2 regions of the Stenotrophomonas sp. ATs4 genome follow, and region 1 is predicted to be linked to the other one. Evidence: predicted binding sites of a transcription regulator. Region 1 holds the regulator's gene; the other holds the start of a gene.
What was found. Region 1 encodes FliA, which starts transcription of late flagellar genes. Its sites were predicted from a motif close to TAAAGTTTNNCNNNCNNNGGCCGATAA; they were not measured.

Region 1 (15,365 bases):
CCACTCGACAATCTGCTGGATCAGTTCGCGGCGGTCGCTGTGCGGCGGCCGCACGACCCAGCGCACGATCTTGAACGCATGCTTGAACACCGCTGGCGAGGTGTGCAGCAGGATGGCGGCGACGGTTCCGACGATGACGATCACAAACGCGGCAGGCGACCACAGTGACGCCAGGCCGGCGCCCTTGAGGATGCTGCCGCCGACCAGTGAGGCCAGGGCGAGAAAGAGTCCAATGAGGCTGAGTCTATCCATGGGTCCGGTATCGGCTTGTGTGAATGGGACTTGAGACACCGGGGAATCGTGTACAGACGGTGGTCACAGTTTCCGGGCCGCCGGGCATGGCCCGGCGCTACCGTCAGTGGTGGGCGGGCGTCATCGCAACCCGTCCACGTCCAGGATCAGGGCCATGCGACCATCACCGATCAGGGTTGCACCTGCGTAACCGGCCAGACCCCGCAATGCCTTGGGCAATGGCTTGATGACCACTTCCTCGCGCCCGCGCACCTGGTCCACGACCAGGCCGAAACGGGCTTCACCGGCCTGCAGCACAACGATGGTCAGCAGGGGCGAGGCGGCCGGCGTCACATCCAGCCACTGGCGAAGATCGACCAGCGGCAGGGTGTGCGAGCGGCGATCGAGCACGGCACGGCCATCGAACCAGCCCAGCGAGGTGCGCGGCGCATGCAGCACTTCCATCACACGCGCCAGCGGCAGCGCGTAGACGTCTTCGCCGGCCTGCACCAGCAGGGTCGGCAGGATCGCCAGGGTCAGCGGTACGCGGATCAGGAAGCGGCTGCCGCGGCCCAGTTCCGACTGGATCTGGATCTGGCCGCTCAGTTCGCGGATGCGCGACTGCACCACGTCCATGCCCACGCCACGGCCGGAGATGTCGGTGACCTGCTGCTTGGTCGAGAACCCGGGCAGGAACACCAGATGCAGGCATTCCTCGCTGCTGAGGCGTGCAGCGGCTTCTGGATCGATCAGGCCCTTCTCGCGTGCCTTCGCTCGCAGCTTCTCCGGGTCGATGCCGGCGCCGTCGTCCTGCACCTCGATGCTGACGTAGTCGCCTTCCTGCTGTGCCGACAGGCGTACGTGGCCCATTCGCGGCTTGCCCTGCGCTTCACGCAGCTCGGGCATCTCCACGCCATGGTCGATGGCGTTGCGAACCAGGTGCACCAGCGGGTCGGCAAGGGCTTCGACCAGGTTGCGGTCGAGCTCGGTCTCTGCGCCGATCAGCTCCAGGTCCACTTCCTTCTTCAACGAGCGGGCGACATCACGCGCGACCTTGGGGAAGCGCGAGAACACCTTGCCCACCGGTTGCATGCGGGTGCGCATCACCGCCGACTGCAGGCGTGCGGTGGCGATGTCCAGGGTCGAGACCGCGCGGTCCAGCTCTTCGTCGCGCAGGCGCGCACGCAGGGTCTTCAACCGATTGCGTGACAGCACCAGTTCGCCGATCAGGTTGACGATCGCGTCCAGGCGCTTGGTGTCCACGCGCACGGTGTGCTCGGCTTCGGCCAGCGGTTTGGCCGCCGGCTTTGCTGCCGGAGCAGGTGCGGGTGGGCGCGGTGCGGGCGGTTGTGCCGCGGGCACGGCGGCGACCGGTTGGGTGCCGGGTGCGGCGCCGCCATGCAGCTGGTCGAGCAGCGCTTCGAATTCGTCTTCGCTGATCAGTCCGTCGTCGGCCTTCTTCGCTGCAGCAACCGCGGTCGGAGCGTTGCCGCCATGCAGCTGGTCGAGCAGGGCCTCGAACTCATCGTCGGTGATCAGGTCGCTGCCAGCGGCGGCGGGCGCAGCGGCGACCGACGGGGTGGCGGCACCACCGTGCACATCGAACTGCGCGATCAGTTCCGGCGGCGCGTAGCCCGGTTCAGTGCCCGAGGACACGGCATCCAGCATCGACTGCAGGTAATCCAGAGATTGCTGGGCCGCATCGAAATGATGGGCCTGCAACACGGCCTGGCCGGCACGCGCAGCGCCGAGGGCTTCTTCGGCGGCATGACACAGCTCGACCATCGCGGTGACGCCAAGGAAGCCGGCGCCGCCCTTGAGCGTGTGGTAGCCGCGGAACACCGCGTTGAGTTGTTCGGTGTCCTGCGGTGCCTGCTCCAGCGACACCAGCTGTTCGCCGAGGCGATCCAGGATTTCCTGTGCCTCGATGATGAAATCGGCAGTGATGTCGTCGGATACCGCGCTCATGCTTACAGCCCCAGGTCCGACAACAGGTCGTCGGCGTCGTTCTGCGAGACCGCGTGGCGGTCCAGTCCCTTCAATGCCGGCCCGGCCAGTTCCGGGTCGGTGCGATGCTGTTCCGGCGGCAGACCGAGTGCGCCGAAGCCTTCGTGCACGCGGCGGACGATGCCGACCACGCGACGGATGATCTGCCCGGTCAGGTCCTGGTAGCTCTGGGTCAGGGCGATCTCGGTCAGGTTGTGGCGGATGCGCTCCAGCTGCGCGTCCTGGCCCGGCTGCAGGCCTTCGGCACGCAGTTGTTCGGTCAGGCTGCGGCATTCCTCGGCCAGGTCCAGGGTGCGGTGGGTGGCCTGTTCGGTCATCGCCACCACGTGGTCCAGGCGCGCGCAGGCGTCGTCCAGCTCGCCGGCTTCGTCGGGCACGGTCGGCAGTTCACCCAGCGCCTGTCCCAGCTCGCGGGCCAGCCGCGAAAGGCCGCTCATCATCGGCTGCGTGCGCAGCGCGACCAGTCCGTCGATGCGCTGCCGCCACGCGGCCTCGTCTCCCGACTCGAGTGCGTCCAGGGCTTCCTGCAGGCGCAGGGCGAGGGCGCTCTTGTCGACCGTGGTATCCATCAGGCGCTGGCCGCCAGGCGTTCGAAGATCTTGCCGAGCTTCTCTTCCAGCGTCTGCGCCGTGAACGGCTTGATGATGTAGCCGTTCACGCCGCTCTGGGCGGCTTCGATGATCTGCTCGCGCTTGGCTTCGGCGGTGACCATCAGTACCGGCAGGGTCTTCAGCTTGGCATCGGCGCGGATCGCCTTGAGCAGTTCGATGCCGGTCATCACCGGCATGTTCCAGTCAGTGACCACGAAATCGAACGGCTGGCTCTGCAGCAGCGACAGCGCGGCATGCCCGTCCTCGGCTTCGGCGGTGTTGGTGAAGCCCAGATCGCCCAGCAGGTTCTTGACGATTCGACGCATGGTCGAGAAGTCGTCGACGATCAGGATGCGCATGTTCTTGTTCAAAGCAGAGTTCCTTTGTTGTTCAGTCCGGGTGGCCGGGGGCAGCCACCTCGGGCATGTTCATTCTTCGAGGCCTGCGTCGGCAGCCTCGAACAGCTTCAGCCGGCCACGCAGGCGCAGCACTGCCTGGCCGTGGATCTGGCAGACCCGCGATTCACTCACGCCAAGCACCGCGCCGATCTCCTTCAGGTTCAGCTCCTGCTCGTAGTAGAGCGACAGCACCAGCTGCTCACGCTCGGGCAGATGGCCGATGGCCTTGCCCAGCTCGCGGCCGAACTCGCCGCGTTCCAGCACCTGCTGCGGGGTCGGGCCACCCTGGGTGACGGTATCCAGCTCGCCCTGGTCTTCGATGCGCGACTCCAGGCTCAGCACCTGGCCGCGCGCGGCGTCTTCCATCAACCGCAGGTATTCGGGCAGTGGCATTTCCATCGCTGCAGCCACTTCGGTGGCGCTGGCAGCGCGGCCACTGCTCTGCTCCAGGCGGCGGATGGTGGCAGCGGCATCGCGGGCGCGGCGGTGTACCGAGCGCGGCACCCAGTCGCCACGGCGGATCTCGTCGATCATCGAGCCGCGAATGCGGATCGATGCATAGGTCTCGAACGAGGCGCCCTGGTCGGCGTCGTAGCTGCGCGAGGCTTCGATCAGGCCCATCATGCCGGCCTGGATCAGGTCATCGACCTCGACGCTGGCGGGCAGGCGTGCCGCCAGGTGGTGGGCGATGCGCCGCACCAGGTCCGAATGCTGGGCGATGACTTCGTTCGCCGCCGAGCGCTGCACTTCCCTGTACTGGGCTGCGCCTTTCATGCCGTCACCCCGCGTTGCTTGAGGATGCGTTCGAGGAAGAATTCGACGCCGCCACGCGGTTCGGTCGGCGCCTGCCAGCGGGCGGTACGGCGCGCGATCTCGGTGATCGCCAGGGCGGCCGGGCTGGACGGATAGGCCTTCACCACCGGCTGCTGGCGCTGCACCGACAGGCGCAGCCAGTCATCCTGCGGCACGCAGCCCAGGTAATTCAGCGACACATCGGCAAGGAACTTCTCGCAGACGCGGGTCAGCTTTTCGTACAGCACGCGGCCTTCGTTGGGGTCGCGCACCATGTTGGCCACCACCTGGATACGGTCCACGCCACGTTCGCGCGACAGCACCTTGATCAGTGCGTAGGCGTCGGTGATCGAGGCCGGCTCGTCACAGACCACCACCACGGTGTCCTGTGCGGCCTGGCAGAAGGTCAGTACGCCATCGTTGATGCCGGCGGCAGTGTCCACCACCATGATGTCCAGTTCGCGTTCCAGCTCGGAAAACACGTTGACCAGGCCGACGTGCTCGGCCGGGGCCAGCTCGGCCATGTGCCGGCGGCCGGACGCGGCCGGGACCACCAGCACGCCGTTCGGGCCTTCGACGATGACGTCGTCCAGCGAGCAGCGGCCGGCGACCAGGTCGGCCAGCGTGAAGGTGGGGTTCAGTCCCAGGATCACGTCGATGTTGGCCAGGCCGAGGTCGGCGTCCAGCAGCAGCGTGCGCTTGCCCATGCCGGCCAGCGCCACGGCCAGGTTGGCCGAAACGTTGGTCTTGCCCACGCCGCCCTTGCCGCCAGTGACCGCAATGGTGCGCACAGGGCCGAGCGGCTCGCTGCGGGTGGCCGACAGCGGGAAGGTCTTGGTCAGCTTGGCGTACTCACGCGACGGCATGGTTCAACTCCGGGTTGCAGGGCATATCGGCCGCGCGGCGCAAATCTTCAAGGCGAAGTACGAGATTGGCTGCACTGGCCCGGTGCAGGTCCTCCGGAACGTCCTGGCCATCGGTCACCCAGGTGATCGGCAGGGCGTGGTCCACGGCCACCGACAGGGCGTTGCCGAAGCGGCCGGTCTCGTCCAGCTTGCTCAGTACCAGGCCCTGCAGGTTGGCCGCGCCGAAGCGGCGGACCACCTCGTCCATGTCACCGAAGCTGGTATTGGCTGGCAGCACCAGCAGGGTGCGCACCTGGCGGGCGGCACGCAGCCACTGCAGCTGGGCAGCCAGTGCGCGGTCGCGCGGGCCCAGGCCGGCGGTGTCGATCAGCACCAGCTTGTAGTCCTTCAGGCGCTCCAGCAGCTGGTCCAGGTCGGTGCCGCTGTTGGCCTCGTGCACCGCAATGCCGAGCTGGCGGCCGTAGCCGTACAGCTGTTCACGCGCACCGATGCGGGTGGTGTCGGTGGTGACCAGGGCGACGTCACGCGGTGCGTGCTTTTCGGCGAAACGCGAGGCCAGCTTGGCGATGGTGGTGGTCTTGCCGGCGCCGGTCGGACCGACCAGCGCGATCACCCCGCCTTCCTCCAGCGGATCGACCGGAGCGATCGGCAGCTTGCGCGAAATGAGCCCCAGCATCAGGCCGCGGCCGCGGTGAGCGTCGGTCTCCAGCGGAATCTGCATGGCCACGTCGCGGGCCAGGCCGGCGTCGAAGCCGTACTCGTCCATCAGGTCCAGCGCGGTGGCGCGCACCGGGCAGCCACGCAGGCGCTCGTCGGTGAATCGGTTCATCTCGCGCTCGATCACGTGGCGCATGCCGGCCACTTCCTGGCGCAGCTGTCGGATCTCGGCATCGTCCTGGGCGACCACGGTCAGCACCGGCGCCGGTGCGAGGGCCGGTTCCGGGGCGGTGTCGGCGATTGCGCCCACCCGCGACGGTTCGTCGGCCAAGGCCTGCGGCTGCGCGTCGGCCACAACGTTGCCCGGCAGCGGTGGCGGCTGCACGGCGGTGGCCGGGTTCTGCGGGTGATCAGCGTGCGGCGGGTCGATCTGGAAGCGGGCGCGGTTGGCAGGCGCGATCGTGGTGGAAGCGGCGACAGCGTCTGCAAACGGGCCGAACGCCTGTTCCGCTCGCGCCGGTTCATTGACGGCGGCACGCGCCAGCGTTGCGGCGAAACCGGTGCTGCCGCGGGTCGGCACGATCTCGTCGGCGCTGTCCAGGGTGCGGCCAGTGGCGCCGACCGCAGCGCGGGCGAGGGCGGCCACGGCCGAGGTGGTCGCAGCCACCGGTTCCGGTGCCGGGGTGCTGCTGCGGCGGCGGGTGACGGCAGCGATCACCGCGTCGGCAGCGGTGCGCGGCTTCGGTGCCGGCGGCGGGGCAATGTCACGACGCGAGGCTTCCAGTGCACGCTGCACGGCGCTTTCATCGTAGTTGGCGGCGGCGACGATCTCGATGCCTTCCTCGATCCGGCGGTTGGACAGGATCACGGCGTCAGGACCATGTTCCTTGCGCACCAGGTTCATGGCCGAGCGCATGTCGGCGGCGACGAATCGTTTGATTTTCATGCTGTGGTCACGGGACGAAGACGGCGGGGTGGCGGTCGGAGAACTCGGGTGGTCGGTGGTCTGCACGGTGCGGGTTCCCCTTGGTATCTGTCTGTTGCGTTGGTTCGAAAGTGGTGTCTGTTTTCTGGCGCATTGGAGGGCGGCGTCAGCTGATCGTTCCGACCAGCTTCAGGCGCTTGTCCTCCGGCACCTCGCTGTAGGCCAGGACCGACAGCGACGGGACGCTGTGGCGGACCAGGCGGGCCAGCGCGGCGCGCACCGGCCCGGGCACGAGTACAACCGCGGGCTCGTTGCGGGCTTCCTGCTTGCTGACACATTCGGCCAGGCTCTGGTGCAGTCGCTCAGCGAGTCCGGGTTCCAGCGCGGCGCCGTTGCCCTGCGTGGACTCCTGCAAGACACGTTCCAATTGTGGGTTGAGCGTGAACACCGGCAGCTCCGCCGACATTCCGGCGATCTCCTGCACAATGAAGCGGCCCAGCGCGGTGCGCACGGCGGCAGTCAGCGCGGCCGGGTCCTGGCTGCTGGGCGCGTGTTCCACCAGTGCCTCGGCGATCTTGCGCAGCTGGCGGATCGGAATGCGTTCGACCAGCAGGTTCTGCAGCACGCGCACCACCGCCGACAGCGGCAAGGCCTTCGGCGTCAGATCTTCGACGAGCTTGGGGGCGCTCTTGGCCAGGTTGGCCAGCAGGTGCTGCACTTCTTCGTGGCCGAGCAGTTCCGGCGCGTGTTCGCGGATCAGGTGCGAGAGGTGGGTGGCAACCACGGTGGCCGGATCGACCACGGTGTAGCCGAGCGTCTCGGCCTGGGCACGCTGGTGCGGCTGGATCCAGGTCGCATCCAGGCCGAAGGCGGGATCCTTGCCGGCGATGCCTTCCAGCGCACCGAGCGCGCTGCCCGGGTCCAGCGCCAGCTCACGGTCCGGATGGATCTCGGCGGTGGCCACCGGCACGCCGTGCACCAGCACGCGATAGCCGTTGGCCGGCAGTTCCAGGTTGTCGCGGATGTGCACCGACGGGATCAGGAAGCCGACATCCTGGGTCAGCTTGCGGCGCACGCCTTTGATCCGCGCCATCAGTTCGCCGCCCTGGTTGCTGTCTACCAGCGGGATCAGCCGGTAGCCGACCTCCAGCCCCAGCGGATCGACCGGACGCAGCTCGTCCCAGCTCAGTTCCGCGGTCGGTGCCGGTGCGGCCGGGCGGCCCAGCGCATTGAGCGCGGCGGCGTCATTGCTGCCGGCTGCCGTATCGGTAGCCGCGGCCTTGCCCTTGCGGTACACCTTCCAGGCGATGAAGCCGAGGATGGCGGCCAGCGTCAGGAAAGCGACGTTGGGCATGCCCGGTACCAGGCCGACCACGCCGAGGATGCCGGCGGTGATGGCCAGCGCGCGGTACTGGCCGAATACCTGGCCGGTCATCGCCTGGGCCATGTCCTGCGAGCGCGAGGCGCGGGTGACCAGCATCGCCACGGCACTGGAGACCAGCAGGGCCGGCAGCTGCGCCACCAGGCCGTCACCGATGGACAGCAGGGTATAGGTTGCAGCGGCGTCGCCGAACGGCATGCCATGCTGCAGCACGCCCACGGCCAAGCCGCCCAGCATATTGATGAACAGGATCAGGATGCCGGCGATGGCGTCGCCACGGATGAACTTGCTGGCACCATCCATCGCGCCGTAGAAGTCGGCTTCCTCGCGGACTTCTTCGCGGCGCAGCTTGGCTTCTTCACGCGTCAGCAAACCGGCGTTGAGGTCAGCGTCGATCGCCATCTGCTTGCCGGGCATCGCATCGAGGATGAAGCGCGCGGTCACTTCCGAGACGCGGCCGGCACCCTTGGTGATGACCACGAAATTGATGATGGTCAGGATCGCAAACACCACGATGCCGACCGCGTAGTTGCCGCCGATCACGAATTCGCCGAAGGCGGCGATGACCTTGCCGGCTGCCTCGTGACCGTTCTGGCCGTTGAGCAGGATCACGCGGGTGGAGGCCACGTTCAGCGCCAGCCGCAGCATGGTGGTGACCAGCAGCACGATCGGGAAGATCGTGAAGTCCAGCGGGCGCTTCACATACACCACCGCCAGCAGCACCATCAGCGAGATGGCGATGTTGAAGGTGAACAGCGCATCGAGCACCGGCGCGGCCAGCGGCACCACGACCATGGCCAGCAGGGCCAGCACGATCAGCGGCGCGCCAAGGCCCTGACGGATCATTTCCAGGGCGCGGCGGGTGTTGAAGCCGGGGGAGGGCTGGGCGCTCACGGGCGGCCTCCCTTGCCGAATTCATCCACCTGGATGTGCGGGCTGTCCGGCATCGGGCCAGTGCGCCAGGCGCGCAGCTGGTAGACGTAGGACAGGACCTGGGCCACGGCCGAATACAGTCTCACGGGGATTTCCTTTCCGAGTTGGCCTTCCCGATACAAGGCGCGTGCCAAAGGCGGGGCAGAGACGATGGCGACCTTGTTGCCATCGGCCACTTCACGGATGCGCAGGGCGGTCTCGTCCACGCCCAGGGCGACCACCTTCGGAGCGTTCATGGCGCCGCCTTCGTACTTCAGTGCCACGGCATAGTGGGTCGGGTTGACCACCACCACGTCGGCAGTGGGCACCGCTTCCATCATCCGGCGGTTGGCCATCTGCTGCTGCAGCTGGCGGATGCGGCCCTTCACTTCCGGGCTGCCCTCGCTTTCCTTCATTTCCCGGCGCAGCTCTTCACGGGTCATCTTCAGCTTGCGCATCCAGTTCCAGCGCTGGTATGGGGCATCAATGGCCGCCAGCACCAGCATCGCGCCGGCGGTGGCCAGCAGCAGGCGCAGGGTGAAGCCGAGGCCGTCGGTGATGGCGGTCTCCAGCGGGTGGTGGATCAGGCCACGCAGGGTGTCGAAGCCGGTCCAGACCACCAGCCCGGCGGCAACGCCGACAAAGGCCACGCGCAACAGCGATTTGGTGAACTCGGCAATGGCCTCGGGGCCGTACAGGCGCTTGAGCCCGCTCATCGGGTTCATGCGGTTGATGTCGGGCATCATCGCCTTGGCCGACCAGCGCAGGCCGCCCATCACCAGTGGCGCGACGAAGCTGGCCAGCAGGCAGACCAGCACCAGCGGTGCGATCACCAGCATGAACTGCAGCAGCAGGTCGCCGAAGTGGCCGAACAGTTCCTTCGGGTTCTGCCGAAGGCTCTGTTCGGGGCTGAGCGCGTGCTTCATCCAGGCGCTGGCACCCCGACCGATCGAGCCGCTCATGGCCATCACCGCCAGCACGCCGGCGCCGAATACGGCGGCCGTGCCGAGTTCGCGCGAGCGCGGCAGGTTGCCCTGTTCACGGGCGTCGCGCAGGCGTTTTTCGGTAGGTTGTTCGGTCTTTTCGCCGGCGGATTCGTTCTCGGACATCACGGGCACTGCGGCAGGGGTTGCCGGGGTGCGTGCAAGAACTGTTCCGTGATGGGCCGTTGCGTATCCACGCATGGCGTGGATCTACCGAAGCACGGAACGGGGCGGCCCCATCCACGCATGGCGTGGATCTACCGAAGCACGGAACGGGGCGGCCCCATCCACGCATGGCGTGGATCTACTGGGGGGTGTCGCTGGCGGGGCGCAGGGGGATCGTCACCACGCTGTCGCTGTGCCAGTCCACCTGCAGCGGGGCGCCCGCATCGGCGACCGATTCGTCACTTACATCGCGGCCGGTGCCGTGGTTGACCTGGTGCATGGCGTCCTTCAGTACGTCCACCTTCACCAGCAGGCGGCTGCCTGCAGCCAGGCGGCGGGCGACCATGCGCGTCCGGTCGAAGGGCAGGTGGGTCCATTGGCCGGACTGCAGCAACTGGCGCGTGCTCGGGTCGCGCACGTGGCTGGCCCGGCCCATGTAGTAGGACAGCTGCATGCGGCGGCCATCGGCCATCAGCTCGTACAGGGTGACAGTGAAATCGAAGTCGCGCTTGTTGAGGCGGACCTTCAGGTCGCCGGAGAAGCTGCCCACCAGGTCCATCGGGCCGGTAAAGGGATCGCTGACAAAGGACAGCGCCGTATCCCTTTCGTCCTGTGCTGAGATGATCGGGAACGGGTAGTAGCCATGCCGCATTTCATTGCGGTCGGCCAGGTCCACGGTCTGCCTCAGCTGGCCCAGCGCTGGCGGCTGTTCCTGCAGGCGGTGGTAGCCATCGGGCGAAGCGGGTGCGGCCGAGAGGTGGTAGCGGCGGTGAGCACCTGCCGCGGCGTCCAGTGTTGCCGCATGCCCCCAGCGATTGCTGCCCATCAGCTGGTAGTTCACGCGGTCAGGCACCAGCGCCGGGCGAGGTGCGCCACGCAGCACATGGTCCAGCCACTGGAAGGTCACTGCAGGGGTGTCGAACTGTGCGGCAGGGTCGACCGTGTAGTCGCGCAGCTGCATCGGCTTGAGCGCCGACTGCGCACCGCGGTGGTCGTAGGGTCCGATCAGCAGGGCATGATCGGCATCGGGGCGGTGCCGCAGGTGGTCTTTGAAGTACTGCAGTGCCGAGATCTGCCCATCATCGTAGTAGCCGGTGATGGTCAGCACCGGGATGCGAATGTCGCTGAACTCACTGCCGTGCGGGACCATCGCCTGCCAGTAGGCATCGTACGTCGGGTGGTCGAGCCAGCGCTGCAGCCAGGGGTTCGGCGTGCCATCGACCTGGTCGATCTGCCGGTAGGGGCGTCCTGAGGCATACCAGCGTTGCGGCAGCTGCGACCAACGCTCGTCCTGGTCGTAGGTGTCGTTGTCCAGCATCGGGCCATTGGCCACATAGAACGCCCAGCCGTAGTTGGCGCTGAGGAATACATTGTTCTCCATCGGCAGACCCTGGCCGGGGATGGCGGCAACGTAGGGCACGATGGTCTTCAATGCGGGATGGTGATGGCGCGCCGCCGCCCAGGCGGTGAAGCCTTCGTAGCTGCCGCCATACATGGCGACCCGGCCATCGTTCCATGGCTGGTGGCTGATCCAGTCGATGGCCGCGTTGGCGTCCTCGCCGTCATGTTCGTAGGGAGCGATGGTGCCGGTGCCCTGGCCTTTGCCGCGCGCATCGACCACGATGCCGGCGTAGCCATGCGCGGCGGCCAGCAGCATCTTCTGCCGGTTCTTGGGTGGATCGGTGTAGATGGTGAACAGCATGGCCGCAGGCAGTGGCGCGGTGGCAGCGCGTGGCCGCGCCAGCTGGGCCGACAGCACCACGTCGCCGCCTGCGGGAATGCGCAAGGTGTCGTCGATGACGAAGCGACGCTGCTCTTCCGCGGTGACCAGTGCAGGGGCCCGTACGGCGGCCAGCGTCTGTGCGCGCAGTACCGCTTGCAGGCGGATCAGGTTCAGTGCAGTGGTTTCGGACAGCGCCGCAGCATCCTGCCCGGCGGCCAGGGCCTGCGCCAGCTGTGTACGGACCGGAGCGGGCTCGATGGCCAGTGCGGCGTCTGCCTGTACGGCGGCTACATCATCAAGGCGCGCGAACGCCGAATGGAATGCCCGCGCATAGGCCTGCGCGTCCTGCTCGCCGGCAGTGGCAAGCAACAGCATCGGTACCCAGCGCTGGGACGCTGCGCTGTCTCCGCCGTCCTCCAGTGCACGACGTGCCTGCTCGATGGCCTTGCGCGCTTCGGCGTTGCGACCTGTGACCAGCAGCGCGTGGCTGCGCTGCGCATCGGTCAGGGACGCAGACTTCAGCAGTTCGGTGCCCAGTGCCAGCAGGGCGGCGTCGGTCTGCGCAGGTGACGCACCCGCGGGCAGCGACCAAGGCAGATCGTCGGCCATCGCGTGGGCGCAGCTCAGGGCCAGCAGTAGACCAACAAGGGTGGTGCGTAGTGCCACGGGTTCTTCCTTGGATGACGGTGGAACGGCTCATCCACGCATGGCGTGGATCTACTGGGGATCGACACCCAATGGTAGCGCCGGGCGCGGGCTCGGCTACAGGGGAGCGTTGTCACTGGGCGGCGGGCTCTGCGCCAGCTCCACCCGCGGCCGCGGCAGATCGTGCAGCTGCATGAAGCGGGAGGCATCGACAGGGCGGCCGAGCAGGTAGCCCTGCAGGTAATCGCAGCCCAGTCGCTCCAGGTAGGCGCGCTGCGCGGCGGTTTCCACGCCTTCGGCCACGATGTCCATGTCCAGCGCGTGGCCCAGTGCCACGATGGCCGAGACGATCACCACGTCCTCGGCGCTGTGCTCCAGATCGCGCACGAAGGCGTGATCGATCTTGATCTCGGTGGCCGGCAGCCGCTTCAGGTACAGCAGGCTGGAATAGCCGGTACCGAAATCATCGATGGAGATGCCCACGCCCAGCGCCGACAGCGCCTGCAGCAGGCGCAGGCTGGTATCGGTATCGCGCATTACCGTGCTCTCGGTGATTTCCAGCACCAGATAGCGCGGGGTGATGCCGTAGCGATGCAGGACCTCGCGAACATCCTGCAGCAGGTGTGGCGAACTGAACTGGACCGGCGACAGATTCACCGACATCGACCAGCCTTCGTGGCCTGCGTCGTGCCAGCGGCGCAGCTGCTGGCAGGCCTGGTCGAGTGCCCAGCGCCCGATGTCATTGATCGCGCCGCTGCGCTCGGCCAGGCGGATGAAGCGGTCCGGCGGGATCAGCCCATGCTCCGGATGCCGCCAGCGGATCAGCGCCTCGGCCCCCGCCACTTTCTGCGTGGCCACACGGATCTTCGGCTGGTAGTGGAGAAACAGCTGCTCGCTGCCGATGGCCCGGCGCAGGTCGGCCAGCAGCCGGAACTGTTGCTCTGCGCTGTCGTTCATCCAATCGGCGAACAGCACGAATGCATTGCGCCCCGATTCCTTGGCCTGGTACATCGCCGCATCGGCGAAAGCCATCAGCTGCCGCTCGCTGGCGGCGTGGTCCGGGCAGATCGCCACGCCGATGCTGGCGGTCACCTGCAGTTCGTTGTCCGGCAGCAGCGGGCCGCTGCCGACCGCCTGCAGGATGCGCCGGGCAAGGGTCGGCAGGTCTTCGTCGTGTTCGATGCGCACCACCAGCACGAATTCGTCGCCGCCCAGGCGTGCCAGCATGTCGTTGGGCCGCAGCAGCTGGCGGGTGCGCTCGGCCACCGCCACCAGCAGCGCGTCGCCGGCCTGGTGGCCGTAGGCATCGTTGACCTGCTTGAAGCCGTCCAGGTCCATGAACATCACCGCGAACCGGCTGCCGCCCTGTTCGGCCTCGGCCAGTGCCTGCACGATGCGACGCTGCAACAGCAGGCGGTTGGGCAGGCGGGTCAGCGGGTCATGCAGCGCGGCCTGGGTCAGCTCCTGCTGGGCGTCGGTCAACGACGTGCTCAGCAGCGAATTGCGCAGGCGCAGCAGCTGCGCCTCCACGCGCTGGTCCAGCCACGACACCACCAGCACCACGGCCAGGATCGCCACGGTCAGCATCACCACCAGCATCGCCAGCCATTCGCTCTGCAGGCCGTCGCCCACCGCCGCACCGCAGATGCTGCCTTCCGGGAACCGCGCGGCCGCCATGCCGGTGTAGTGCATGCCGACAATGGCCAGCCCAAGCAGACCGGCCGCAGCCAGCCGGTCGCCGACACGGGTGCGCTGCGCACGCAGGCGGAACGCAACATACAGGGCCGTCCACGAAGCAGCGACCGCTACCATCAGCGAAAACAGCAGCCAGCCCGGGTCGTAGTCGATGCCCGGCTGCATGCGCATTGCAGCCATGCCGACGTAGTGCATGCCGGCAATGCCGGTACCCATCAGCAAGGCGCCGCCCGCCAGCCGCGGGTGCGGCAGGGTGCGCAGCGAGACCAGCCACAGCGCGAACACCGATGAGGCGATGGCCAGGGCGAGGGAGAGCAGGGTGATCGGCAGGTCATAGCCGAGCGGAATCGGCAGATCGAAGGCGAGCATGCCGATGAAATGCATCGACCAGATGCCCAGGCCCATGGCGAAGCCGCCACCGAGGCGCCACCACCATGCTGCACCCTTGCCGGGTGCGGTGACCGTGCGCCCGGCCATCGCCAGCGCCGTGTATGAGGCCATCACGGCGACCAGCAGCGAGATCGTCACCAGCCACGGGTTATACGTGCCTACCAGCATTCGTCAGTCTCCCGGACCTGCCTGTCGACGGAAACCACGGTGGGGCATGCATGAGGCAGGCCGACGCAGGGCGCCGGCCACGTGCGGCATCCCCCCGGTTGCCGCGCATTCACTCTAACGCGCAGACCGGGGGGAAGGGCAAGCAGTAAAACGTGATGATCGGGTCAGTGTGTGACCGCGTCCGCAGCCTGGAAGGCGGCGTCGAACAGGCGCTGCACCGGCGGGCCCATTTCGCCGGCCAGCAGGGCCAGCAGGAACAGGCCCAGCAGCAACGAGACCGGCAGGCCCAGCTGGATCGGATTCAGCGCCGGGGCCGCACGGGCTAGCACGCCGAACGCCAGGTTCACCGCCAGCATCGCCACGATCAGTGGAATGGCCAGGGTCAATGCGCCGCGCAGCACGGTCAGCAGGAAGGTCGGCGCGATGCTGAAGAACGCGTGCGGGTCCGGCAGCGGGGCGCCGATCGGCAGCGCCCGGTAGCTGTCCACCACCAGCGAGATCAGCGCCAGGTGCCCGTTGGCGGTGAAGAACAGCAGGCCGAACAACAGGTAGAACCACTGGCCGATCACGCCCGAGGTACCGCCACGCAGCGGATCGCTCATCTGCGCGAAGGCCAGGCCGGTGCCCTGGGCAATCAGTTCACCGGCCATTGCGCCGGCTTCGAACACCAGCCGCAGCAGAAAGCCGATGGACACGCCGATGGCCAGTTCGCGGGCGATGGTCAGGACGGTAGCGGCATCGAAGCCGGTCCAGTCCGGCACTGGCGGCAGCAGCGGTGCCAACGCGATGGCCAGGGTGCCGGCCAGCACCACGCGCACCCGCGCGGGAACGGCACGG
Region 2 (15,365 bases), on a different contig from region 1:
ACCGGCCGACGTGGCCGCCGAGCAGGCCCGTCTGGACGCAACCGATACGCTGGTGCTGGTGTACCCGCTGTACTGGTGGTCGTTCCCTGCGCTGCTGAAAGGTTGGATCGATCGCGTGTTCACCCAGGGCTGGGCCTACCAGGACGGTGCCGACGGCAAGGTCCAGAAGAAGCTGCATCGGTTGCACGTGCATCTGGTCGGCATTGGCGGCGCGGGCGCGGAGATGATCGAGCGACGCGGCTACGGCACGGCGATGAAGACCCAGATCGACATGGGCATCTTCGACTACTGCGGTGCGCGCGTACTGTCATCGGAACTGCTGCTGGACGCTGATTCCGGCGCAGCCGGGGCGCATCTGCAGTCGGCCGATGAGATCGGTCGTAAAATCGGTACTCCGATGAGCTGATGCCGTGTGCCGCCGATGCCTGCCAACGCCGCTCCCACGCGCCGCCGATTGACCCGCGAGCAACGCGCCCGCCAGTTGCTGGATGTGGCCTGGGCGCTGGTTGGCGAAGAAGGCACTGACGCGTTGACGCTGGGACGGCTGGCCGAGGCGGCGGGTGTGACCAAGCCGGTGGCCTACGATCACTTCGTGACCCGCAATGGTCTGCTGGCCGCGCTCTACGACGACTATGACGGTCGGCAGACGGTGGTGTTCCACGAACGCATCAGCCACGCGAAAGCGCAGCTCGCCGATCGTGCTGCGGCCATCGCCTCCGGCTATATCGATTGCATCCTCAGCCAGGGCCGTGAGGTGCAGGGCATCCTGGCGGCCTTGGTGGGCGCGCCGGAGCTGCACGTGGTACGGCAGCGCTACCAGCAGGATTTCATCGACAGCTGCCAGGTCTGGCTGGGCCCGTTCGCCAGCGACGGTACGGTGCCGCTGGCGGGACGCTGGGCGATTCTCGGTGCGGCCGAAACCCTGTCCGAGGGGGTGGCCGCAGGCGCGCTGGACAAGACCGACGCCGAGGCCGAGCTGCAGCGGCTGATCGTGGCGACGGTCAAGCGTCGCTGAGCCGCGCGAGCGGTCAGCCGCCGGCCAGTGCGGCGAATCCTGCCGCCAGCTGATCGCGCACCAGTGCGTCGCGCGCGCTGCGGCTGTCAGAGCCCAGTACCACGGTGATCAGCCGCACCGGCTGGTTGCGACCGGGCACCGGTCGGCACGCTGTCGCGGCCAGGCAGAAGCCTGCGGCCTGCGTGTAGCCGGTCTTCAAGCCATCCACGCCGTCGTCGCCAAGCAGGGCGTTCTGGTTGTTGCGGCTGAAGCTGCCGTGCGCGAACGCGCGCTGCGCGGTGACCGCCAGGATCTGCGGATGATCGTTCAGCAGGCAGGCGGCCAGCACCGCCATGTCGCGCGCGCTGGATGCATGGTGCGGCGTGGTAATGCCGGAGACGCTGGCGAACCAGGTGCTGCGCAGGCCGAGCTGGCGTGCGTGCCGGTTCATGCGCTCCAGGAACGCAGGCTGCGATCCGTCCAGGTGGCGCGCGACCGCCAGCGCCGCGTCATTGCCGGAGACGATCATCAATCCTTCCAGCAGGCGCGCGAGGGTGACTGTTTCGCCGGGCGCCAGGCCCATGCGCGTCTCATCATCGGCCACCACATGCACATCGTCGGCGGCGACGGTAACTTCGTCGTCCCACGAGCGCCCGCGCTCCTCGACACATTCGTAAGCCGCGTAGGCGGTCATCAGTTTGGTCAGCGAAGCCGGTTGCCGTGCGATGTCCGCGTGGTGCTGGTGGATCACTTCGAGCGTCGTCGCATCAAGGGTGATGGAGGACAGCGGTGCACGCGCAGGGGCAGGAGACGGCATGGAGGCGGCGATAACAGTGGGGCCCTGGAGGATAGTGTGCAGTGGCTGCACGAAGCTGCAATATTGCAACGATATAACGTATCGTCATTGTGGGCCGCCGATGGCCCGACGGGACATCCGATGACTGCACGTATTCCTCGCCGCTGGCTTCATTCTTCGCTGCTGCTCGCGCTGGCCGCACTTGGCGGCTGCCAGCCCAACCTGCGCGCCGAGGCTGTTTCCTCCGCCGAAGCGCGCCCGCACAACGTGATCGTGATGATCAACGACGGCGCCGGTTGGGGTACCTGGGACGCCGCTGCCTACTGGCAGTACGGTGGCCGCGAAGGTGCGCCGTATGCGGACTTTCCGCAGCGCCTGGCGGTAACTACCTTCCCGTTGAATGCCGCCAGCCAGCCGACCCGCGACAATGCGCAGACCCTTGGCTACGACCCGGCCAAGGCTTGGGATGACACCGCGGTGCCGGCGCCGGACCTGCCGTTTGCCAGCTACCAGTACCTCGCAGCGGTGGCCACCGACAGCGCGGCGGCGGGCACGGCGCTGTCCTCGGGCATCAAGACCTACAACAACGCCATCAACTACGACAACGATGGCCGGCCGGTGAACTTCAACACGCTGCGCGCCAAGCGCCTCGGAATGGCCACCGGCGTGGTCACCTCGGTGCCGTTCGCGCACGCCACGCCAGCCGCGTTCGCCGCGCAGAACGAATCGCGCAACAGTTACCACGCCATTGCGCACCAGATGCTGGCGCAGGGCCACATGGACCTGGTGATGGGCACCGGTGGGCCCGGCTACAGCGTTGATGGTCGCGCCTGCGACGGTGATGCGGATGCGGGGAAGGCCGAGGGCTGCGCGAATCCGTGGGAATGGGTTTCGCAGCAGGATTGGCAGCAGCTGGAAGCGGGCAAGGCCATTGCCGGCAATCCGGCGGGACCGTGGCGCCTGATCCGCAGCAAGGAAGCGTTCGCCGCATTGGCGCAGGGGCGGATGCCCGCTGATCGGCCGCTGATCGGCGTGCCGCGCGTGGCCACTACGCTGCAGCAGGCGCGCCAGCTGCAGGTGCTGGGCAAGGACGCATCCACGCCTTCCGGTGTGAGGAAGATCGACAGCGTGCCCGACCTGGCGACCATGACCCGCGGCGCGCTGCAGTTCCTGCAGCAGCGTTCGGCCAAGGGGCTGTTCCTGATGGTGGAAGGCGGCGCCACCGATTGGGCTGCGCATACCAGCGCCTGCGGCACCGAATGGCACTACGGCCAGTGCAGCGACCAGCCGCAGTTCGGGCGGCTGATCGAGGAAACCGTGGAGTTCAACGACGCGGTAACGGCGGTGGTCGAATGGATCGAGCGCAATGGTGGCTGGGAGCGCAACCTGCTGATCGTCACCACCGACCACGACAACAGCATGCCGATGGGCCCGGATGCACAGCGTGTGGCCTTCGAGCCGGTGCGCAACAATGGCCGTGGCCGCATGCCGGGGATCAGCTTCCGTCCCACCGGCAACCATTCCAACGCGCTGGTGCCGCTGTGGGCCAAGGGGGCGGGCGCGGAACTGCTCGGCAAGCGCGTGCGTGGCGTCGATGCGGGCTACCGCCAGCATGTGCGCTGGAACGACGGCAGTTACATCGACAACACCGACGTGGCTGCGGCGGTGCAGGAGGCGCTGCAGCGCTAGGAACGTGCCGGCCGTTGGCCGGCAGCTGCAGGCTGCCCGGTCGGCGAGGTTGTCGGCCAGCGGCCAGCACTACAGGGGGTGCTGCTGGGCGTCGGGGACGGGCTGGCCAACTGGCGTGCCAGCTCGGCGCTGGCCACGTGGCCGTGCAGGAACAACAAGCCGCCGAAGATGTTCATGAGCGTGCCTCCACTTGAGTGGATTGCACGATACGGGCAGCATGGAAGGGCAAAAAGCGACATTTCCGCAAGCATGCCTTGAGAGGAATTCAAGCCTGATGTCCCGCCCACCGCTCCATGCCCTGCAAGGCTTCGTGGCCGCCGCCCGGCTCGGCAACCTGTCGCGCGCGGCAGCGTCGATGAACCTGACCGTCAGTGCGCTCAGCCATCAGATGCGCCAGCTGGAAGAACGGCTCGGGCAGCCGCTGCTGATCCGCCAGCCGCGCGGCGTCACCCTTACCCTGGAAGGCCAGCGTCTGCTTGACCAGGTGGGTCCGCATCTGGATGCGATCAACGAAGCCTTCCAGCCCTATGCGGCACGCGCCGAGCACGTGCTGACGATCAGCGCGGTGCCATCGATGGCGTCTGCGTGGCTGGTGCCACGGCTGGGTCACTTCGTGGCTGCGCATCCGCAGATCGAGATCAACCTGCAGTCGAGTGAGCGCTTGATCGATTTCGAGCGGCAGCGGCAGTTCGATGCCGCGCTGCGGCTGGGCAGCGGACAGTGGCCGGGGCTGGTGGTAGAGCCGTTGTTCGACGAATGGCTGCTGCCGATGGCCAGCCCGGCGCTGATCGAACGCATGGGAGGCATTGGCCGCATGCCACTGAACCAGTGGCCGCTTCTTGGTGATCCGGACGGTGCGTGGGGCGCGTGGTTCGCGTTGAGCGGGCAGAGCCCTCCATCGCGCTTCGTGGCAGTGCTGGATGATTCGGAGGCGCACCATCGCGCGGCCCTGGATGGCGTGGGCGTGGCGTTGGGGCGGGTAACACGGGCGCGGCTGCTGCTGGATTCCGGCCAGCTGGTCGCACTGTCCAACCAGCGCCTGAAAACCGCCTGGCCGCATTGGCTGGTGTACCCGCAGCGCTCGGCCCGGCATCGCGGCTTCCTCGCCTTCCGCGACTGGCTGCATGCGCAGGCCGCCGAGCACGTGCGGCATATGGCAGACGCGCATTTGTAGCGTCGAGCCATGCTCGACCACCGCATCCGCATCTGTAGCGTCGAGCCATGCTCGACCATCCCATCCATCCCATCCATCCCATCCATCCCATCCCATCCCATCCCATCCCATCCCATCCCATCCCATCCCATCCCATCCCATCCCATCCCATCCCATCCCATCCCATCCCATCCCATCCCATCCCATCCCATCCCATCCGCATCTGTAGCGTCGAGCCATGCTCGACTGCTTCTGCTCTACAGTCACCGCACCAGGGTGACTGCCTGCCCGGCACGGGCAAACGCTTCCTCCAGCAACGCGCCTGCCTTGATCGCCTCCACCGCCTCGAACAACGCCTGCAGTGCGACGGCCGGGCGTGAGGCCGGCGCTGCCACCGCCTGCTGGATCGCGGTGAAACGGTCGGCCAGCACGCGGTGGCCGGGTTGCGTCTGCGCCCATGCTTCCAGCGGCTGGCGTACACCGGCAGCGGCATCCAGATTCTGCTGGTGGAACAGGGTGATGGCCGCCGCCGAGGTCTCTGCCCGCTCGATCATGGCGTGGCGCAGTTCGCGGCTGAGAAACAGATCGTAGGCTGCACCGCGGCCCACCGCGATGCGCAGCCCCTCGCGGTCGAGGTCGGCCACCTGCTGCGCAGGGCTGTCCTCGCGCACCAGATAGGTGCCTTCGATTTCCACGTACGGGGCACTGAAGGCAATGCGGTCGGCGCGTGCCGGATCGATGGCCAGGAAGGCCAGATCCCAGCCGTCTTCGCCTGCCGCGGCGACCACCGAGGCTGCGGCATCGTGGCAGGTGAAGCGTGCCTGCACGCCCATCCGTTGCGCCAATGCGGTAGCCAGTTCCAGCGAGGGGCCGCGCGGTGAGCGCGCATCGCCCTGTGCCAGCACCGGGTTGCCCAGGTTGATCGCCACGCGCAGGAAACCGGGCGGTGCCAGCGTACTTCGATGATCGGACAGAGGCATGCAGGGCTCCGCAGGGCAGGGGAGACCCAGCATGCCAGTGTCGCTGCGCAGGCAGTGTCAGCGTCCGGTTATCCTGTGTGGATGAATCCGATCCTGCATGTCGAGATCCCAGCCAGTGATCTAGCCCGTGCCATCACCTTCTACCAGCTGTGGTTGCAGGTGAGGGCAGATGAACCAATCGTGCTGCACGACTGCCGGATGGCCTATCTGCCGTTCGCCGATGAGGCCGCCGGTGCGAGCATGGCGCTGGTGCAGGGTGCGGACTATCTGCCTTCCGAGCAGGGTGCGCGCATCTATGTCGGGGTCGATGACCTGGACGCTAGCCTGGAGCGTGCACTACAAGCAGGAGCCGAGCTGCGCTTCGGCCCGGCCGACGCGGGGGACTGGCGCGTGGCCGAGATCCGTGACAGTGAAGGCAACCGGATCGCGGTGCAGGCGCGCGCGTCCATGTAGAGTCGAGCCATGCTCGACTGCTTTTGGGGCGCTGGGAACGCGTCAGTCGAGCATGACTCGACTCTACAAATGCGTCAGTCGAGCAGGGCTCGACGCTACACGTGGGTCGCGGCGCGTGAGCGCTGCAGCCAGTCGTTGATTGCCGGGTCCAGCCGCGGGTCGTCCGGCAGCTGCATGCCGAAGCGCTGCTGCAGCACGTCGCGCACATCACCCACATCATGCAGCGGGCGCTTGTCCGGCGCCTGCCCGGGGCGGTATTCGGTGTAGTTGCCGCTGCCGATGGTACGGCGCCAGTCCGGCCCAGTCAGCGACGCACGCAGTTGTCCGGGAAAGCTCGAATCCGGATGAGTGCACACGTACCAGTTGCCCACCACGTTGTCGATCGGCGCCGGCGGCTGCAGGTCGAAGCGATACATTGCCCGCCAGCCATCGTTGGATTCGGCCGAGAGCACGAAATCACCGTCATCGCCCAGCCGCTGAAGCAGAAAGCGTTCGTGCGGCGTGGCCTGCGGCAGCGGGTCGTGCAGGCGCAACGGCACGGTCGGGGTCAGGCTACCGAAACCGGCATCCACCAGCCAATCATCGCCATCCACCTGCACGCGCAGCAGCAGGTGGGTACGCGCCGTCAGTTCACCGTCCTGTGCCGCCAGCAGCACGCGCGCGCTCAACGGCTGCGCGTCGAAGCCCAATGCCTGCAGCAGCGCCAGCAACCCGCCATTGAGTTCGAAGCAGTACCCGCCACGGCGCTGGTCCAGCAGCTTGCGCTGCACGCTGTCCAGGTCGATAGGCACCGCATCTCGCAGCAGGCAGCTGAGGGTCTCGAACGGCAGCAGTGCGTTGTGGCGCTGCTGCAGCAAGGTCAGGCCGGCCAGGGTCAGCGGTGGCGGCGCATCCAGCTGCAGGCGCTGCAGGTAGCGGGGAACGTCGAGCGTGGTCATGGAGGCACCGGGCGGGGAAGGGAGGTCCACTGTGCTCCCCCAACCGGGGTTGAGGTCAAGCACCGTGGCCGTGTCATGCCCCCGTCGCCTGCACCCGGTACAAAGGCCGCGTCCACCAGTGACCGGGGGACGCAGACGAAGAAAACGCTAAAGTTGTCCTGAATCCAGCCGATACAGGTGCGTCCTTCCGCCTGGAGTCTGTCATGTCGGCCGTTGTCCCCCACTTCCGGTCCCTGCGCACGCGCCTTGCCGCGTTGAGCTCGGCATCCCCCGGCCTGCTGCGGTGGTTGCAGCCGCATCGGCTCAGCGTGGCCAACAAGCTCAAGGCCACACTGTGGATCTGCGGCCTGGGCCTGGTGGCGATCGCCGCCGTCTACACCTGGACCGCCCAAGCCAACGCGCAGGCTGCACGCAGTCAGGCCAGCTACCAGCGCGGCAGCGATCTGGCTGCCAGCCTGACCACCCGGGTGGCCGAAGCGCGCCGCCTGCAGACCCAGTATGCACGCAGTTTCGATGATGCCGACCGCGCGCAGCTGTTGGCCACCCAGAAGGCGCTGCAGACCGATCTGCAGGCGCTGCGCGCGATGCCGATGGATGCTGGCCGGCGCAAGGCCCTGCAGGCGCTGACTGAAACCGCCGACGCGTTCTCGCAGGGTGTGGCCGCCCTGTTCGAACGTGTCGATGAGATGGGCCGTGGTGACGCCGGACTCGCCGCGCAGCTGCAGCTGGCTGCCGACACACTGCAGACGCAGGTGGATGCGCTGCAGCGGCCGTCGTTGGCGTTGTCCCTGCAGAAGATGCGGAGGCAGGAGGCGCTGCTGCTGCTCGACGGTGATTCCACCCACGCCGACCGCGCCAGCGAGGAAAAGCTGCCGTTCGACCTCGCGCTGGCGGGGCTGCCCGCGGATGCGCAGGACACGCTGCGCATCGGGATGGAGGCGTATCAGGCCGCATTGCTGGGGTATACCGCTGCCCGCGTCGGCCTGGATGTGGAAGCGCAGTCGCTGCTGGACACCGCTGCGGGCGTAGCGCCGGCGCTGGCCGCATTCCAGCAGGCGCAGGTGGCGGCGCTGGCCAAGGCGCAGGCGCGCCAGCAGGCAGGCGCGCGCACCATGAGCGTACTGTTCGCACTGACCCTGCTGCTGGTGGCCGGCGTGTTGATCACCAGCCTGGTGCTGGTGCTGCGTGCGGTGCGCCAGCCGATCCAGGACACCCTGCGCTTCGCCAGCGACATCGCCGACGATCGCCTCGAAACCACCCTGCGTGTCTACAACGCCAATGATGAGATCGGCCAGCTGGCCCAGCGCCTGGTCGACATGCAGCAGCGCCTGCGCGCGCGCATCGAGACCGAGCGCGCCGTTGCGCGTGGCAACACCCGGGTGCGCCAGGCATTGGACAGCGCGCAGACCGGCCTGATGGTGATCGATGCCGAAGGCCTGGTGGCGTATGCCAATCCGGCCCTGCTGCTGCAGCTGGAACTGCGGGCTGAAGACCTGATGGGCAGCGATGCGGTGCGACTACATCCGGCACTGGCCAGCCTGGCCGGCGTGCGCCAGCGCGAGGAACGCGAGATCGGCCATGGCGGCGTCCGCTACCAGTTGATTGCCAATGCCATCACCGACGAAGGGCATTTTCTCGGCGTGGCAGTGGAGTGGCGCAGCCGCGCGCTGGAAACCCTGCTGGAAACCGAAGTGGCAGCACTGGTCGACGCCGCCGCACATGGCGACCTGCATGGCCGCATCGCGCTGGAGGGAAAGCAGGGCTTCGTGCGTACGTTGTCGACCAGCATCAATCGCCTGTTGACCACCTTCGAGACCAACCTCGGCGATCTGCAGGCGCTTCTGGCAGCGCTGGCCCGCGGCGATCTCAGCGTGCGCATGGAGGGCGACCTGCAGGGTGTGTTCGCACGCATGCGCGACGATGCCAACGCCACTGTCGCGCAACTGGGCCGTATCGTCACCCGCATCCAGCAGGCGACGTCCAGCCTCGATACCGGTGTCGGTGAGATCGTTGCCGGTCACCATGATCTGTCGCAGCGCACCGAACAGCAGGCGGCCAACCTGGAAGAGACCGCAGCGTCGATGCATGAGCTGACCGACACCGTTGGCCGCAATGCCGATGCCGCAGGCCGTGCCGACGTGCTGGTCAAGGGTGCGGCGGAAGTGGCCCAGCGCGGTGGCGAGGCCGTTGGCCAGGTGGTCGCGACCATGCATGGCATCAGCGAGGCCTCGCGACGGATCGGCGACATCACCCAGCTGATCGACGGCATCGCCTTCCAGACCAACATCCTCGCGCTGAATGCCGCGGTGGAAGCCGCGCGCGCGGGCGAACAAGGTCGCAGCTTTGCCGTGGTGGCTGCGGAAGTGCGCCTGCTGGCACAACGCAGTGCGGAGGCGGCCAAGCAGATCAAGGGCCTGATCGAGGATTCAGTGGCGCGCGTCGGCCAGGGCAACCAGCAGGCCGAACAGGCCGGCACCACGATGGGCGAGATCGTCGGCAGCGTGCAGCAGCTGGTGGATCTGCTGGCCGCGATCCGCGGTGCATCGCAGGATCAGCATGCCGGCATCGCCCAGGTGAACCAGACCATCGTGCAGATGGAAGCCAGTACCCAGCGCAATGCCAGCCTGGTGGAAGAGGCCGGTGCCTCGACAGCGCAGATGCAGGCGCAGGTGCATGCGCTGGCGGAGGCAGTGGGTGTGTTCCGCCTGCAGTCGATGCCACAGGCGCGCGCCGCGGCCTGATCCTGCTCCGGTAGTGCCGGCCGCTGGCCGGCACGTCCATGATCACGCCGGCCAGCGGCCGGCAGTACTCGTGTGGCTCAATACACGTCGCGGCGGTAGCGCCCGTTCTCCAACAACGTTTCCACCGCGTCATTGCCCAGTGCCTCGCGCAGCACCTGGTCCACGCCTTCGGCCATGCCCTGCAGCGAACCACAGACGTGGATCACCGCACCGCGCTGCATCCAGTCACGCAGCGCATCGGCGGCCGCATGCAGTCGAGCCTGCACATAACCACCTTCGCCGTCGCGCGAGAACGCCAGGTCCACCCGCGCAAGATGGCCATCGGCCTGCCACGCTTCGATCTCATCGGCGAACAGGAAGTCGTGCGCACGCTGGCGTTCGCCGAACAGCAGCCAGTGCCCGTGCTCACCTGCATGTGCGGCTTCGCGCAACAGGCTGCGTAGGCCCGCGATACCGGTGCCATTGCCGATCAGTACCATCGGCGCACCGCCAATGCGATGGAAACCGGGATTGCGATGCACGCGGGCCACAATGCTGGCACCGACTGGCGCATGCAGCGAGAGCCAGCCGGAACCCAGCCCGGCGCGACCGGACGCGTCATGCACCAGGCGCACGACCAGATCCACCGCACCGTCATCAGGACAGGAGGCGATGGAATATTCGCGCCCGGGCAGCATCGGCAATCCGGACAACCACAGGCAGGCATCCTGCACCGCCAGCGCGGCATCCGCGTCGGGCAGCTCACGTTCGCTGGCCAGTGCCAGCAGCGTGCGCGGCATGCCGTCAATCAGCAGCGGTTGCAGCGGATCCAGAGCGTGCGCGCTCAGTACCGCGCTGGCATGCCGCGCGTTATGCCGGGGCGCGATATGCAGGATGTCGCCTGCTTGCCACTGCACGTCGGCCGGTGGCGCAAGACGGATGCGCCAGATGGCGCCGCCCACGCTGCCCGGGTTGAGACGTTCGCGGCCGAGCAGCCGCCACTCATGCATCTGCGTGGCCGCCGGCAGCACGCTGTCATCGGTGACGATGCCGGTCAGCGCGCCCAGCTGCAGCTGCCATTGGCGCAGGGCCGCTACCGAGGCGGCATCGACTTCGATGCGCTCGAACAACGGACGCGCGCCGTTGCTGATCAGCCAGCCATCGACCTGGCGACCAAACCCACAGTAGTGCGGGTACTGTCGATCACCCAGCGCCAACAGTCCAAACTGCAGGCCTGACAGATCGAGCGTCTGTGTCATCAATCGGCGTGCAGCGCCTCGCGCCGCATCCGGTGGTTCGCCATCGCCAAAGGTGCTCAATACCAACAGCACCTGCGCGGTGCGCCCCAGCTGCGCGGCATCGACGCGCGCCAGCGGCAGCACCTGCACCGCATGACCGGACGCCTGCAGCTGTGCGGCTGCGCGCCATGCGAGTTGTTCGCCCAGCCCACTCTGGCTGGCATGCACCACCAGCCACGCCGTGCCGCTGCCTTCGTCAGGTGTTGTCGGCAACGACTGACGCAGCTCACGCGCGGCGCGCTGACTGCGGCGACGGTCCAGGTACAGCATCCAGCCGGTGATGAAGAACAGGCTCATGCCCAGGCTGCTGAGCATCACCACAACACGCCCGGGCACGCCGAAGTAGCTGCCCGAGTGCAGCGCGAACACGCTGGTGGCCAGCTGCGCGCCGGTGCCCTGGCGTGCGTAGGGGCGGGCATCGAGAGTGCCACCGGTGCCCGGGTCGAGCTGCAGCAGATCATGCGCGCGGTCATGCTGGCCGCCGCGCTGCGACGGATCACCGGCCATCACACGCACGTTCAGTGCCTGCCCTTGCTTCTCCGGCAGGCGCAGATCGATGTAGCCGGTGCGCACGCCGGGCAGTGCATACAGCGTGGCCTCGACGCGGTGCAGATCCAGTGCCGCGTCGGCGGCGACCTTGTGCTTTGCCGCCGGCGCCACGCCCAGCAACGCGTTGGCGGCGCTGCGATACCAGTCGAACGACCACCACAGGCCGGTCAGCGCACTCATCAGATAGATCAGCAGTACCCAGGTGCCGATCACCGAGTGCAGGCTCCACAGGAAGCCACGGCCGCTGCGCTTCCACTCCACCGCCAGCCAACTGCGCCAGTGCCACCAGCGCCGGGGCCAGCGCAGGTAGAGGCCGGACAGGGTGAAGAACAGCAGCGCGATGGCACAGCTGCCGGTCATCCATTTGCCGCGTTCGCCGGCGGCGAGGTGGCGATGCAGGTCCTCGACGAAATCGAAGAACGCCTGCCCGCGCAGGGCAGTGAAGCGCTCACCGCTGTACGGGTCGAAGTACACCCAGTGTTCCTTGCCACCGGCAAAGCGTGCCACCGACGGCCGCTGGCCGGTCGCATCCACGCGCAGGCGTTGCAGGGGACGATCACTGCCGGCCTGCAGCAAAGGCACCAGTTCGCTGAGTTCAAGCGGAAGCTGGCCGTCGACATGGTGCTCGGCGATCTCGGCGAAGCCGGGATTGGCCGCCCGCAGCAGTTCATCCTCGAAAGACAGCACGGCACCGCTGAGGCCCATCACGGCCAGTACGGCACCGGCGGTGATGCCCAGCAGCCAGTGCAGTTGGAACAGGACGTTCTTGAACATCGAAGGAGGAGGGCCCGGAAGGCTGCCGCCCGCATCCTGCGCAACAGCAAATGAGAATTAGTCGCGGAATTCTCCGTGGCGCCCTGCCTGCGGTCAAGCAGGGGGGATCGGCGGGGCGGCGCCTGGCACCCGCGGTAGTGCCGGCCGCTGGCCGGCAACCTCAGAAGCAACAGCGTGCATTCCGTGGGATGGCGGGGTGGGTCCGGTTGCGGGAGCCGCTGCAAGTACGTCCTGCAGTAGATCCACGCCATGCGTGGATGCTCCTCGTTCAAACGTCGAAATATTCGATTTCGATGGAGATTCATCCACGCATGGCGTGGATCTACCGTGTCGACCAAGGTCGACATCTACCAACAGCGCCTTGAAGCTGTCGGGGGGGGGGCGGTGTGGGGCTGCAGGACCGTTGGCGCCATGGATGGCGCCATCGAGCCCCCATGGACGGGTTTACGGCGTGTCCTGCAGCCCCACACCGCCCCGCCCAATACTCAGCAATACGGAGTTGCTTCGGCTGTTGCTTCTGAGGTTGCCGGTCAGCGGCCGGCACTACCGCGGGTGCAGGGTGCAACCCTGCCGAACCCTCACTTCACCCAGCCGTCTATCTCACCGTGGGCGAACGGTCCCAGCTTTGCCTTCAGCAGCCGCCCCTGCGCATCGAACAGCACGCTGTAGGGCAGCAGACCCTGGGTATTGCCCAGCTGCACGCTGGCGTCGCGCGGGCCCGGCGTCTCGATGACGATCGGGTAGTCCACCGGCACCCGCTGCAGGAAGCGACGCACGTCTTCCTGCGTATCCAGCGCCAGGCCCAGCACCTGCACGCCTTGGTCGCCCTGTGCAGCGGCAAAGCGCGCCAGCTCGGGCATTTCCTCCACGCAGGGCGCGCACCAGCTGGCCCAGACGTTGATCAGCAGCGGGCGGCCGGCGAAGCGCTGGCGCAGGTCCAGCGCTCGGCCCTCCAGATCCGGCAACGTCAGCGCCGGCAGTGGGTCACCCGCCTGCAGCGCAGGCGTCGCGGGGGCTGCAGGGGAAGCGACCGGTGCTGCGGCAGGCGCAGCCGGCGCAGGAGCCAACCGGTACCCGGCCCACAGGCCAAGGCCGGCGGCCAGCACCGCTGTCCACAGCAGCGCTGGCCGTTGCCACTTCATCGTGCGGTGCGCAGCAGCGCTTCCTCGACCACCGCCTGGGTCAGCAGGGTCGGCAGCACCGTCGGTGGTGCGCCGGGGCCGTAGACCACGTACAGCGGCACGCCCACCGCCTTGTGCTCTTCCAGGAACGTGGTGATCTGCGGATCGACATTGGTGTAGTCACCGCGCATGTACACCGCATTGGTGCGCTTGAGCAGTTCCTTGAACTCCGGCCGCGACAGCACGGCGCGCTCGTTGGCCTTGCAGCTCACGCACCAGTCGGCGGTCATGTTGACGAACACCACGCGCTTGTCTGCGCGCAGGCGGTCCAGCAGCTGCGGCGAGTATTCGACCACGTTGTCCGTGGCCGCCTGTGCGGCGCGTGCCGGCGGTGCCAGCTGGGTGACGCCCCAGGCCGGCACCAACGCGGCGATGGCCAGCAGGACTCCCAGCAGGGCAACGGCACGCGGGCCGGTCCAGCGGTTGCGTTCGAACAGCCACAGGCCGAAAGCGAACAGCAGCAGGCCGCCCAGCACCAGCGCCATGCCGTCCACCCCGCGCTGCTTGCCCAGCACCCACAGCAGCCACAACGCGGTGGCATACATCGGGAAGGCCAGCACGTGCTTGAGCGTTTCCATCCACGGGCCCGGCTTGGGCAGGCGGCGTGCCAGCGCCGGCACGAAGCCGATCAGCAGGAACGGCAGGGCCAGGCCGAGGCCGAGGAACAGGAACACGGTCATCGCCTGCAGTGGCGTTGCGATGAATGCGTAGGCCACTGCGCCGCCCATGAACGGACCGACGCAGGCGCTGCCGACCACGCAGGCCAGTGCGCCGGTGAAGAAGTCCCCGGCCGGGCCGCTGCGGTTGGCCAGCGACTGGCCGAGGTTGCCGAGGCCACCGCCGAGGGTGAACACCCCGGACAGGCTCAGGCCCACCGCGAACATGACGTAGGCCAGTGCAGCCACCACGCCCGGATGCTGCAGCTGGAAGCCGATGCCGACTGCGTTGCCGATCGCGCGCAGGCCCACCATCAGCGCACCGATCACCGCGAAGGCGACCAGCACACCCAGCGTGTACCAGAGCGCGTGGCTGCGTGCGCGCTGCGGGCTTTCACCGCTCTGTGCCAGGCCGAGCACCTTCAGCGACAGGATCGGCAGCACGCACGGCATCAGGTTCAGCACCAGGCCGCCGGCCAGGGCCAGCAGCAGCACCCACAGGAACGAACGGTCCGGGTTCGGCGTGGTCACCGGCGGGCGCGTGCGCATGGCGTTGTCGCCGCGCGCGTCGGCGGCGAACGCGTTGTCAGCGGCGGCAATGCCAGTACCGGCCGGAGCGTCGGTGTCGGCGTTGGGGACGGTCGGCAGCAGGCGCAGCGGCGCGCCGTTGGCAGCTTCGCGCGGTGCATCGGCGGCGGTCGGCAGCGGGCTGATCACCTCGTTGCGCGGTGGCGCCTGATCGGTGCTGGCGTTGATCTTGCCGGCCGGGATGGACAGCTTCACCCGGCGGGTCATCGGCGGGTAGCAGATGCCATCGGTCTGGCAGCCCTGGAAGGTCACCACCAGGGTGCTGCCGACCGCGTCGGCAACGGAGCGGCGCAGCGGCAGCGGTACTTCCACCTGGTTGAAGTACACCGAGACATCGCCGAAGTGCTCGTCGCGATGCGATTGCGCGGTCGGCCAGCGCGGCTTGTCGGCCAGCACGCCGGCGCTGCCCTCCAGCTTCAGCGAGGTGCGATCGCGATACAGGTAGTAGCCCGGCGCGGGGCTGAAGCGCAACAGCAGGGTGTTGCCATCGCTGGCGATGGCATCGAAGCCGAACGCCTGTTCCGACGGCAGCGGCAGCGCCTGGCTGTTGCTGGCCGCACCCGGGAGGCGCAGGCCGCCGCTGTTGCCAGCACCGG

Region 2: the regulator FliA is predicted to act here: its motif matches at 7,152-7,178, upstream of ABR323_RS11390 (methyl-accepting chemotaxis protein).

The regions. Positions count from the first base shown of each region.
Region 1 is NZ_JBLYPK010000006.1:230,777-246,141, forward strand. It holds gene ABR323_RS12775 (flagellar motor protein) at 1-252, opposite strand, end outside; gene ABR323_RS12780 (chemotaxis protein CheA) at 373-2,199, opposite strand; gene ABR323_RS12785 (protein phosphatase CheZ) at 2,202-2,807, opposite strand; gene cheY (chemotaxis response regulator CheY) at 2,807-3,199, opposite strand; gene ABR323_RS12795 (RNA polymerase sigma factor FliA) at 3,257-4,000, opposite strand; gene ABR323_RS12800 (MinD/ParA family ATP-binding protein) at 3,997-4,884, opposite strand; gene flhF (flagellar biosynthesis protein FlhF) at 4,871-6,487, opposite strand; gene flhA (flagellar biosynthesis protein FlhA) at 6,633-8,693, opposite strand; gene flhB (flagellar biosynthesis protein FlhB) at 8,738-9,868, opposite strand; gene ABR323_RS12820 (CocE/NonD family hydrolase) at 10,047-12,296, opposite strand; gene ABR323_RS12825 (putative bifunctional diguanylate cyclase/phosphodiesterase) at 12,393-14,528, opposite strand; gene fliR (flagellar biosynthetic protein FliR) at 14,693-15,365, opposite strand, start outside.
Region 2 is NZ_JBLYPK010000005.1:302,101-317,465, forward strand. It holds gene ABR323_RS11345 (NAD(P)H-dependent oxidoreductase) at 1-406, shown strand, start outside; gene ABR323_RS11350 (TetR/AcrR family transcriptional regulator) at 422-1,015, shown strand; gene ABR323_RS11355 (D-alanyl-D-alanine carboxypeptidase family protein) at 1,029-1,811, opposite strand; gene ABR323_RS11360 (alkaline phosphatase) at 1,932-3,479, shown strand; gene ABR323_RS11365 (hypothetical protein) at 3,476-3,655, opposite strand; gene ABR323_RS11370 (LysR substrate-binding domain-containing protein) at 3,754-4,653, shown strand; gene ABR323_RS11375 (ABC transporter substrate-binding protein) at 4,896-5,612, opposite strand; gene ABR323_RS11380 (VOC family protein) at 5,694-6,065, shown strand; gene ABR323_RS11385 (arylamine N-acetyltransferase family protein) at 6,161-7,003, opposite strand; gene ABR323_RS11390 (methyl-accepting chemotaxis protein) at 7,207-9,744, shown strand; gene ABR323_RS11395 (PepSY domain-containing protein) at 9,822-12,344, opposite strand; gene ABR323_RS11400 (TlpA family protein disulfide reductase) at 12,923-13,486, opposite strand; gene ABR323_RS11405 (protein-disulfide reductase DsbD domain-containing protein) at 13,483-15,365, opposite strand, start outside.